One region of the Bradyrhizobium dasycarpum genome, then DNA from elsewhere that is predicted to be linked to it. Evidence: riboswitches for the same ligand, from Rfam matches in the RefSeq annotation. Region 1 holds a riboswitch; the other holds the start of a gene.
The links. Region 1 has a riboswitch for cobalamin ahead of ACETMP_RS11575 (energy-coupling factor ABC transporter permease). Riboswitches for the same ligand answer to the same signal wherever they lie in the genome.
Positions count from the first base shown of each region.

Region 2: linked by a shared signal. The riboswitch ahead of ACETMP_RS07550 (TonB-dependent receptor) and the one ahead of ACETMP_RS11575 (energy-coupling factor ABC transporter permease) in region 1 are both predicted to bind cobalamin.

Region 1 covers NZ_CP169574.1:2,338,078-2,343,073, forward strand. The annotation lists gene ACETMP_RS11560 (histidine phosphatase family protein) at 1-388, shown strand, start outside; gene cobT (nicotinate-nucleotide--dimethylbenzimidazole phosphoribosyltransferase) at 381-1,433, opposite strand; gene cobF (precorrin-6A synthase (deacetylating)) at 1,444-2,193, opposite strand; gene ACETMP_RS11575 (energy-coupling factor ABC transporter permease) at 2,234-2,911, opposite strand; cobalamin riboswitch at 2,948-3,167, opposite strand; gene cobA (uroporphyrinogen-III C-methyltransferase) at 3,213-3,944, opposite strand; gene ACETMP_RS11585 (cobyrinate a,c-diamide synthase) at 3,941-4,996, opposite strand, start outside.
Region 2 covers NZ_CP169574.1:1,484,925-1,489,920, forward strand. The annotation lists gene ACETMP_RS07550 (TonB-dependent receptor) at 610-2,847, opposite strand; cobalamin riboswitch at 2,961-3,175, opposite strand; gene ACETMP_RS07555 (hypothetical protein) at 3,215-3,478, opposite strand; gene ACETMP_RS07560 (hypothetical protein) at 3,587-3,799, opposite strand; gene ACETMP_RS07565 (hypothetical protein) at 3,950-4,120, opposite strand; gene ACETMP_RS07570 (adenylate/guanylate cyclase domain-containing protein) at 4,226-4,996, opposite strand, start outside.

The DNA of each region.
Region 1 (4,996 bases):
GCGCGCGCTGGGGCTCGAACCGAAGCAGGTCAGCGAATTCCGCGAGCAGGATTTCGGCGACTGGACCGGCCATCGGCATGACGAGCTCGCTGCCGAAGGCGGCGCGGCCTATGCGCAGTTCTGGAACGATCCGGCCGGCGGAAGGCCGCCGGGCGGCGAAAGCTTTGCCGATCAGGTCGCGCGCGTGCGGCTCGGTCTGTCGCGGATCGGAGCGGGACCAGCCACGCTGGTCGTGCATTCCGGCACCATCCGCGCCGCGCTGTGCATCTCGCTCGATCTCACGCCGCAGGCCGCCTTGCGCTTCGTGATCGAGCCGCTGTCGCTGACCCGGATCGATCGCCTCGCGGCCGGCTGGCGCGTCGTCTCGGTCAACCAGCGGATCAGCTAGGCCTGTCAGGCACATTGGCCTCTGCAAAGGTCGCCATGCCGTTGTGGAGCGCGCAGGCCAAGTGCACCAGCGGCAGCGCGATGGCGGCACCGGATCCCTCCCCGAGCCTGAGATCGAGGCTGATCAGCGGCTGCACGTTCAAAGCGCGCAGCACCAGCCGATGGCCCTGCTCGGCCGATTGATGCGACGGCAGCAGATAGGGCTGACAGGACGGGTTCAGCCGCACCGCTGCGAGCGCTGCAACCGATACGATGAAGCCATCGATCAGCACGGGGATGCGGCGCTGCGCGGCGGCGATGATCGCGCCCGAGATCGCGGCGATTTCGAGCCCTCCGACGGCACACAGAACCTTCTCCGGCGCCGCGCCCGCAACGCCGTGACGCGCAAGCGCGGCATCGATCACGCGTGCCTTGTGCGCCCGGCCGGCCGCATCGACGCCGGTGCCGCTGCCCGCGATCTCCTCGGCGCTGATGCTAAGCAGGCTCGCCGCGATCGCCGCCGACGTCGTGGTGTTGCCGATGCCCATCTCTCCGAAGATCAACAGATCGGGCTGGCTGGCCTCCGCCCGCGCAACCGCGCGCTGGCCGGCCTCGAAGGCAAACGCCAGCTCTGCGGGCGTGAGCGCGGCCTCCACGCTGAAATCGCGGGTGCCATGGCGCGGCTTGTCGACGACGATGCCCGTCATTTCCTCGCTCGCCAGCGTGCCGGCATCGACCACCTCCAGGCGCGAGCCGAGCTCGCGCGCCAGCACCGAGATCGCAGCACCGCCGGAGGCGAAATTCGCCATCATCGCGATGGTGACCGCTTGCGGATAGGCCGACACGCCCTGCGCGACGATGCCGTGGTCGCCGGCGAAGACGATGATCGGCACGCGCGCGGCACGGGGCTGCGCGGTCGCCTGCTGGCCGGCGAGCTCGATCGCGAGCTGCTCGAGCCGGCCGAGTGCGCCGGTCGGCTTCGTCAGCTGCGCCTGACGCGCGATCGCCGCCTCGCGATGAAGCGCGGAGATCGCGGGGCAGTTCTGGGTGACCCATTCGGGGAGCATGCTGCCTCGCTTAACGCCTGCGCTTGAGAATATAGCTGTCCATGATCCAGCCATGCCGCGCGCGCGCCTCCTGCCGTGCGGCGACGATGCGCGAGCCGGTTTCGGCGAGGGCGCCGGACATGATGATCTGATCGGGCATGCCGAGATAGGCGCCCCAATAGATGTGAATCCCTGCCGGATCCAACGATTCGAATGCCGTGCCGCCGTCGAGCATCACCACCACGGTGTCGATTCCTTGCGGCCAGCCGCCTTCGCGCAGGCGCCGCCCGGTCGTGACCAGAAACGGCTCGCCGATATCGTTGAGCGGCAGCGCATGGGCCGCGCACAGCGCCTGGATCGACGTGATGCCGGGCACGACCTCGATTCTGGGCAAGGGGGCGAGCCGCCGCGCGATGCGCAGCGAGGAATCATACAGCGAAGGATCGCCCCAGATCAGCAGCGCAACCTTGCCGTTGCTTCCGAGATGATCTGCGATCGCCTGCGACCAGGTCGCGGCGACCGCATCGTGCCAGTCGTCCACGCCCTTGCGGTAATCCGCCTCGGCAGCATCGCGCACGGGAAGATCGAACTCGGCGATGGCTGTCGTGTCGCTGGTGAGCACATCCGCGCAGATCGTCCGCCTGAGATCGGCGAGATCGGATTTCGCCGTTCCCTTGCGCGGAATCAGGACGAGGTCGGCGGCGTTGATGGCCTGAACGGCGGCGCGCGTGAGCTGGCCGGGATCGCCGCAACCGATGCCGATCAGGGAAAGCGTGAGCATCGCGCGTCGGGGCGGCCATGACGGCCGCCCCTTGTCTCAGTCAAGCTGCGTTGTGCAGGCGCGGAGTGACGAGGCCGGGCGCGGTGACGCCGCGCAGCGACTTCGCCAGCGCCAGCACGGCGAGATCGGCGAGCGGCTCGATCACGATCACCAGCGCGTAGGACGCCGCGAACGTGGCGATGCTGGCGAGATTGCTCATCGCAAAGCCCGAGCCATAAAGCGCCCAGAACGCCACCCAGGCGATCACGCCGGCCTGATAGGTGGTCGACAGCGCCAGCGCCTGCCGATACTTCAGGTCGACATAGGCCGTGTTGCGCGGAATGATCCGCGAGGCGATCGCCTGGATCGCGAACAGCGGCACCAGCAGCGTCGTGACGTTCATGCCGTATTGCGGCAGGTCGACCGGCTCGAGCAACACACCCTGAAGCAGCAGGCCGAATGCGAGGCCGAAGGCTGCGGGCGCGGCACCGAACAGCAGGAACAAGGTCGAGCCGAGAATGAAGTGCACCTCGGAGACGCCGACCGGGAAGTGCGGCAGGATCTCGAAGAAGATGAAGACGAGGATCGTGGTGGCGAGCGTCCGGCCTGCGAACGAGCCGAGGCCCTGCTCGCGCACGGTTTCGGCTGCAAGCTTCAAGGCAACGCCGCCTGCGGCGATGCCGGTTGCGTAACTCAGCACGAGCTTGGCGCCCGTCACTAGACCGGGTTCGATATGCATGGTTCAGATCCTTCCTGCCGTCACACCCGACGGCCTTGGCCTCAAAACGTGCAGGGCCGGTCTCCTGGCTCGCGGTTCACTGGGTTCTCCGGCCTTCCCGAACCTTGCGGCCCAGTGGCTGATCGAAGTCCCTCACCGCTTACAGTCGCGGGGGCGGCTGGGGTTTTGGGCGCCGCAACTTGGTCCGCCCATCCCCATTCCCGATTATGCTCCGGCGCTTTGCGCCGCGTCGAGCACCTTGCCGCTCCTGTGTGCCCCTTTCGGCGCGCCGGCGTCAAGGGGCGAGGCTCGGCCGAGACGATCATGACGGATAATCCCCCGCCAGCGCGCCGAACAGGATCACGGCGGCGGTCGTGGGAGCGCCGCCACGGGCAAGCTGCTCGGCCAGCTCGGCAATGGTGGTGCGGACCAGCCGCTCGTCGGGCCGACCGAGGGATTCGGCGACTAGCGCCGGAGTGTCCGCGGCGAGGCCGTGCGCGATCAATTTTGCGGCAAGCGCCGGAAAGGTGCGCCGGCCCATATAGACCACGGTCGTCGCCTCAGGATCGGCCAGCGCCGCCCAGTTCAGATTCGGCGGCAGCTCGCCGGTGACGTCGGCGCCGGTGATGAACTGCACCCGGCGCGAGGTGTGGCGCCGCGTCAGGGGAATGCCGGCTTGCGCGGCGGCGACGCAGGCCGAGGTGACGCCGGGAACGATTTCATAGCCGATGCCAGCCTCGCGCAGCGTCTCGATCTCCTCCTCGAGCCGGCCGAAAATGCCGGCATCGCCGGACTTCAGCCGCACCACGCGCGCCCCTGTCGCGGCATAGTCGACCAGCAGGCGGTTGACGTGATGCTGCTTGGTCGAGGGCCGCCCCGCACGCTTGCCGACCGCGACGAGATTGGCGCCCGGCCGGGCGAGATCGAGGATCGCGCCCGAGGCGAGATCGTCATAGAGCACGACGTCGGCCTCGCGCAGCCGCGCGGCGCCCTTGAGCGTGAGCAGCTCGGGATCACCGGGGCCGGCGGAGACGAAGGAAACGAACCCGCTCACCGGTCCTCCGCGATCAGATGAAAGAAGGTGCCGCTGACATGGCCGCGCTGCGAGCCGGTCTCGGCGATGACGGCGCCCGTTGCATCATGCACGACCGCCAGCGGCGTGTCAGGCTGAGCGAGAATGGTCGAATAGTGGAACTCGTGGCCGCGCAGACGCGCGCCGGGACGATGTCCCGGCATCGGCGCCGCGAGCGCCGCAAGGCGATAGCCCAGATGCATGCGGCGTTTGGCAAAGCTGGTCTCGAGGCCAAGCAGGCCCGTCATCTCATGGCGGACACCTTCCGCGTCGGTCAACCCGGTCCCCAGCACCATGTAGCCCCCGCACTCGCCATGCACGGGCCGCGTCTCGGCGAAGGCACGAAGGCCGCTGCGAAAGCGTGCATTGGACGCGATCCTGCCGGCATGAAGCTCGGGATAGCCTCCCGGCAGCCAGCACACATCAGCGCTCGCGTCCGGCGTCTCATCGGCCAGCGGCGAGAACGGCACGATCTCGGCGCCCGCCGCGCGCCAGGCTTCCAGCATATGCGGATAGACGAAGGAGAATGCGGCATCACGCGCCAGCGCAATGCGCTGTCCCGGCGGCGCCACGTTCAGGCCGCTCACCGCCGCTTGCGGCGACCAGGCCGCGGCCGCGCGCAGCACCGCATCGAGATCGACATGCTCGGCGACGAAGCGCGCGGCCTCGTCGATCAGCTTGCCGATCTCCGCCTGCTCCTCCGCCTGCACCAGGCCGAGATGCCGCTTCGGCAGGCTGATCTCGGCATGGCGCGGCAGCGCGCCGAACACGGCGATGCCGGCATCAACGAGCGCACGGCGCACCAGGGCTTCGTGGCGCGGGCTGGCGACGCGATTGAGCACGACGCCGGCAAGTCTGACGCCGGGACGATAATCACGCAGGCCCGCGGCGATTGCGGCGGCGGTCTGCGCCTGGCCCGAGGGATCGATCACCAGCAGCACCGGCCAGCCCAGCATCTCCGCGATGTCGGCGGTGGCGCCGGTGCCGCAGACGCCGCGCGCGGCGACGCCGTCGAACAGGCCCATCGAGCCCTC
Region 2 (4,996 bases), 850 kb from region 1:
ATCTTCGAAAAGCTTGACCGTAGCAACGACGGCCAGGACCACACGGTTTTGCCGTACGCGCATTCGTTCGCGCCACAGGGTCGACGGCATCGTGCACGGTGCCGTCGAATGTCGGCGCGACGAACTGAACAGCGCCGTTCGTCTGCACGCGGCCATGGGCTCACAGGGACTACCCGCCCTGCCCACACCTCTCGTGCCGACGCTGCCGCGTCCACCGCAAGCCCGGCTCGCGATCAAGACGACCTCGAGATCGCCCCTCCTGGTTGAGCCGGGATGGCCGACGTATACGCCGAAACCGAATTTCGGTAAAGCGGAATCTTTTTTGCGGGACAGGATTGACAGAGGCCGACACAGGCAGGTGCCTTAGCGCTACGCTCACCCGGGCTACCACCTCACGCGCCGCCGCATCCCGGCTGACCGCGTAGGCGGCGACGAGCGCAGCCGCGCCGATCACGAAGCCCCAGGCGCCGTGTCCCGGCTCTGCAGCGCGCCGCCAAAAAAAGCGCTGCGCTGCGTCCGGGGCAAGAGAGCGATGCGCGCACATGTTCTCTCCAGCAACGTCATTGCGAAACGCTGGTCCATCCGAAGGCATCTGACAGCCCGCCGGAGTCAGAACGTGGCGCCGGCCTTGAGCAGATAGGTACGGCCGGGCAGCGGATAGGCGCTGAAGCGGCCGTCCGTGAAGGTGCTGGCGATGGCGTAGTCGTAGTAGAGCGCATTCAGCACATTGTTGACGCCGAGGGACCAGAAGTAGCGCTCATACTGGCCGCTGAGCTTGAGGTCGATCGTGCCGCCGGCCGGGATCGGCTTCTGGGTGCCCGCCTGGTCGTTGTCCATGCGCCGCTCGCTCCAGACGCGCGCAGTGGCATCGAGCACCACGTAGTTCTGCCAGATGTTCCAGCTGACACCCGCACTCGCCGTATAGCGCGACACCAGCGGCACGTCGTTGCCGGCCCAGGCGCCTTCGCGGAAGACCGCGCGGGTATAGGCCATGCCGGAGCGCAGCAGCAGGGTGTCGTTGACGCGATAGGACAGACTGGTCTCCGAGCCGTAGCGCCGGGTCGGATCGAGATTGGTGTTGTAGAACAGGACCGGGTTGAAATGGACCTCGTTGGTGAGGTCCATCAGATAGAGACTGCTCTGCAGCTGCAGACCGCCGCCCCTGATGCGCAGACCGCCCTCGATGTCCTGCGAGGTCTGGGTCTTGAGCTGGAACGTTTGCGGGATCGCGGCGAAAGTCAGGAGATCGAAGGACGGCCCCGAGGACAGGCGCTCGTCGACGTCAGGCGTGCGGAACGCGCGCGCGGCGCGAGCGAACAGCGAGACGACGTCGTTGAGACGATGCTCGCCCCCGAGATGCAGCGCATATTGGGTCTCGTCGCTCGTCAGCGGCAGCGCGCCGATGTCAGCATTGAACGGCGCCGCCGCGTCGAAATTGTCGCGTGCCGCAAGACGGACGTTCTGCACCCGCGCGCCGTAGGAGATGTCGGTCGTGGGCAGCACGCCCAATGTGTGCTGGAAATAACCCGCGACCGTCTGCTGCCTGAGGTCGTAATTGTGCCAGGCGGCGAGCCCCTGCCCGGCGCCGCGGTGCTGCGCAAAGCTCGCATCGTAATAGTCGATGCCGGTCAGGAGCTGCGACGGCAGGCCGAGCAGCAGGCTCTTCACGCTGAGCCGCGGCGTGATCGACCAATTCGTCAGATGGGACTCGACATAAGTCGACGTGAAGAAGGCCGGAACCGGCGTCGGGCTCGCGAAGAACGCACTCTGCTGCTTCTTGTCACGCACACCGCCGTCGACAATGAGATCGACGCCGTTGACCAGCGTCCTGGTGAAGCCGGCAGTCGCGCCAAAACCCTGCTGGTTGGCGTAGTTGAACGGCGTGCTGGTGCCGCGCCGATTGGTGGTGAGCTCGTCGAGACCGATGGAGGGATCGACGGTGCGGCCGCCCGGCAGCCGCAGCTCCTGATTATCGCCGGTGACGGTGAGAAACGCGCTCAGGCCTGGCGTGGTGTAGTTGAGATTGCCGACGCCGTTCTGCTGCGAATAGCGATTGTTGTCGCGATAGCCGTCGGTCCTGGCGGTATTGCCGTAGAACGAGGTCGACCACGGACCGGAATTGAGCGAGGTCGAGACGTTGCCGAGCCTGGTGTTGAACGAGCCGAAGCCGGCCTCGATGCGCGCGGTCGCGGGCGGTCCGCCGGCGCCGGTCTTGGTGACGATGTTGATCACGCCGCCGACCGCGTTGTCGCCGTAGAGCACCGCTCCGGAATTGCCGCGCGTGATCTCGATGCGCTCGATGGAATTGAGCGGGATGGTGGAGAGGTCCACCTGCGCCATGTCGATGTCGTTGAGCCGCCGGCCGTTGACCAGCACCAGCGTGTTGGCGATGGCAAAGGCGCCGAATCCGCGCAGGTCCACGCTGGTCTTGGCGCCGATCTGGCCGCCATAGAACGTCGTGATCTGGGCCCCCGGCACCTGCGTTGCGATGATCTCGGCAAGCGTCTGCGACGGCGAATGCGCGATATCCGCGGCCGTGATGACGGTCGTGGCGGCCCCGACGATGCCGCCGCTGCCGGCGGCAGCCTCCAAGCCCGAGCCGGATGAGCCGGTGCCATCGCCTGCCGGCGCGCCGTTCGCGGCCCGCCGCAGCCGCGTCGCATCGCCCTCACCGATCGCCCTCGCCCGCGTCCGGTTCCGATCGTCGGACTTGCTCACCTCGATGGGCGGCAATTGCTCGGCAAGCCCCTGCTGGGCGAAGGCGGTGGATAGATCCAGCGAATGGAGCGAGATGGATGCGAACAGACCGGCGCCAAGGCGCCGGGCGGCAGAAATGAGACGGGACAATGTTGTCACCTCGGTATGACGTCAGTGGCACGTCACAGCGAACGAGGTTTCACGGCAGAGCGGCGGACCGCTCCGGTAAAGCCAATGTCTGTACTCCCCGACCGACATCTTCGCGTGTGACCACGGCTGACGGCAGGTCTCCTGGCTCGCGGGTCGTTACCTTACGTCGCCTTCCCAGGACCGAGGTTCCCAGTGGCACAGGACGAAAGATTCACCGCTTACAGTTGCGGGGGCAGCCGTGGCGTTGAGACAGATCCCGGCATTGGGACGTCCCGCACCACATTCCCTTTTGATCTCCCTGGGGAGAACCGTCGCCGGCCATTTACGTGTCGCTCCGGCAGAGTGTCAATCGACCGTTGGGCGGCGCTCAGGTCCGTCCGCGAGGACGTTGCGCCTGGGCCCAGGCGGCCGTGACGTCGCGCGGCGGAACATCGATGCGTTTGATCGGGGTCAGTTCGCCGGAGGCCGAGACGATCGCGGTTTCCTCGCGGCGGCAGCGCGTGCAGACAAAGCGGACCTCATGCGGAGACGCCGACCAGCTCGACCGCTTCACATTGGCGGCCATCGGCCAGGCCTCGCAATGCGAGCACGACACCAGAAATCGACCGGGATCGAGCATACCCATTTCCATCGGACTCCACGTCCTGCCGCCTCTTCAATGATTAACCCAAGTGAATCGTTCCGGTGCCTAAGCACCGCCGATTGCGAGAGCCAGCTCCGGAGGCAGCCGCCAACGCGCTCAGCGCGCGCCCTTGAGGGTGCAGGAGGTCGAGCAGGTGACGGTGGTGCCGCGATCGCATGCCTTGCAGGCGTTAACGCACTGGTTCATGTCGCGGGGATTGTAGCTGTAGTTCCGCAAGGGGCAGGCCGGCGTCGTCGAGCCGGTGATGTCCTGCTCCTGGTCGCAGGCCGCCGTCATGAGCGCGAACACGATCACAGCAACGAGGCGCATGGGATTTGCCCTGTCTAGCACGACAATGACGTTCCGGTGCGCGCTGCATTGCAGCGAACTCCGGCCTTCCCACCACGGGCACCGCCGATCAGCGACGCCCGCATGCCATCAGGATGCGCGCCAAACCTTAAGAACGGATTGCAGCCGGCCTCAGGCCGCGGCCGCGATCGCCTGCCGCATGTCGAGCGCCAACTGCCGGTACTGCTCCGAAAGCTTCAGATAGAACTCGCGCTTGCTGGCGTCGGTGGCGAGCTTGGCGATCAGCTCGCATTCGGCGGTGAGCGTCTCAAACCGTTCCAGCCTGTCCTGAAGTTCTGGCATCGGCGTGTCCCCATCAAACGCCTCAAGGACGTCAAACCTAAGCCCGGGAAATAGGTCACGGCGAACATCGTTATCGAGCAGAAGCAATTTTTCCGGTGCGGCAGCCTATTTGCTGTCGAGACGCCAGGCGCCGTCCCATCCCTCGTCGGGCGGGCTCGCCTCGAGCTGCGCGATGCGGCCGAGCATCGTGCGCGAGGGCCCGTCACCGGGAACGGCTTCGAGGGCCGCGTTGAAGGCAGCGCGCGCCGCATCGAAGCGCCTGATACGATAGGCGGCGAGCGCCTCGGCATAGTGCGTGCGCAGGCTGGCTTGCGCATCGGTGAGCGTTCCCGCCCTCGCCATCACCTCGAAGATCGGCTGCGGCGCGCTCTGGCCGGCGACCGCCAGGCGATCGATCTCGCGCAGCTCGAGCCGCGATCCGATCGCCTCGGCGGTGGCCTGCGAGATCAGGATGCGGGTGCCGTAGACCTTGTTGACCGCTTCCAGCCGCGAGGCCAGGTTCACGGCATCGCCCATCACGGTGAAGCTCATCATCAGCTCGGAGCCGATGCTGCCGGTCAGCACCTCGCCGGTGGCGATGCCGATCCGCAAATCGCACGGCGCGGGCATGGCGCGGATGCCGAGCAGGTCGGGCAGCTGCCGCTGCAGCGCGGGCACCTGGTCGGCCATCTCGATCGCCGCGATGCCGGCCAGGAGGGCCTGCTCGTTCTCCTCGATGAAGGGCGGCCCCCAATAGGACATGATGGCATCGCCGATATACTTGTCGATGATGCCGCGATTGTTCCTGACGGGTGCGGACATCACCGTGAAATAGTGGTTCATCACCTTGACGAGGCCGCGCGGCGTCATGCCCTCGCTCATCGAGGTGAAGCCGCT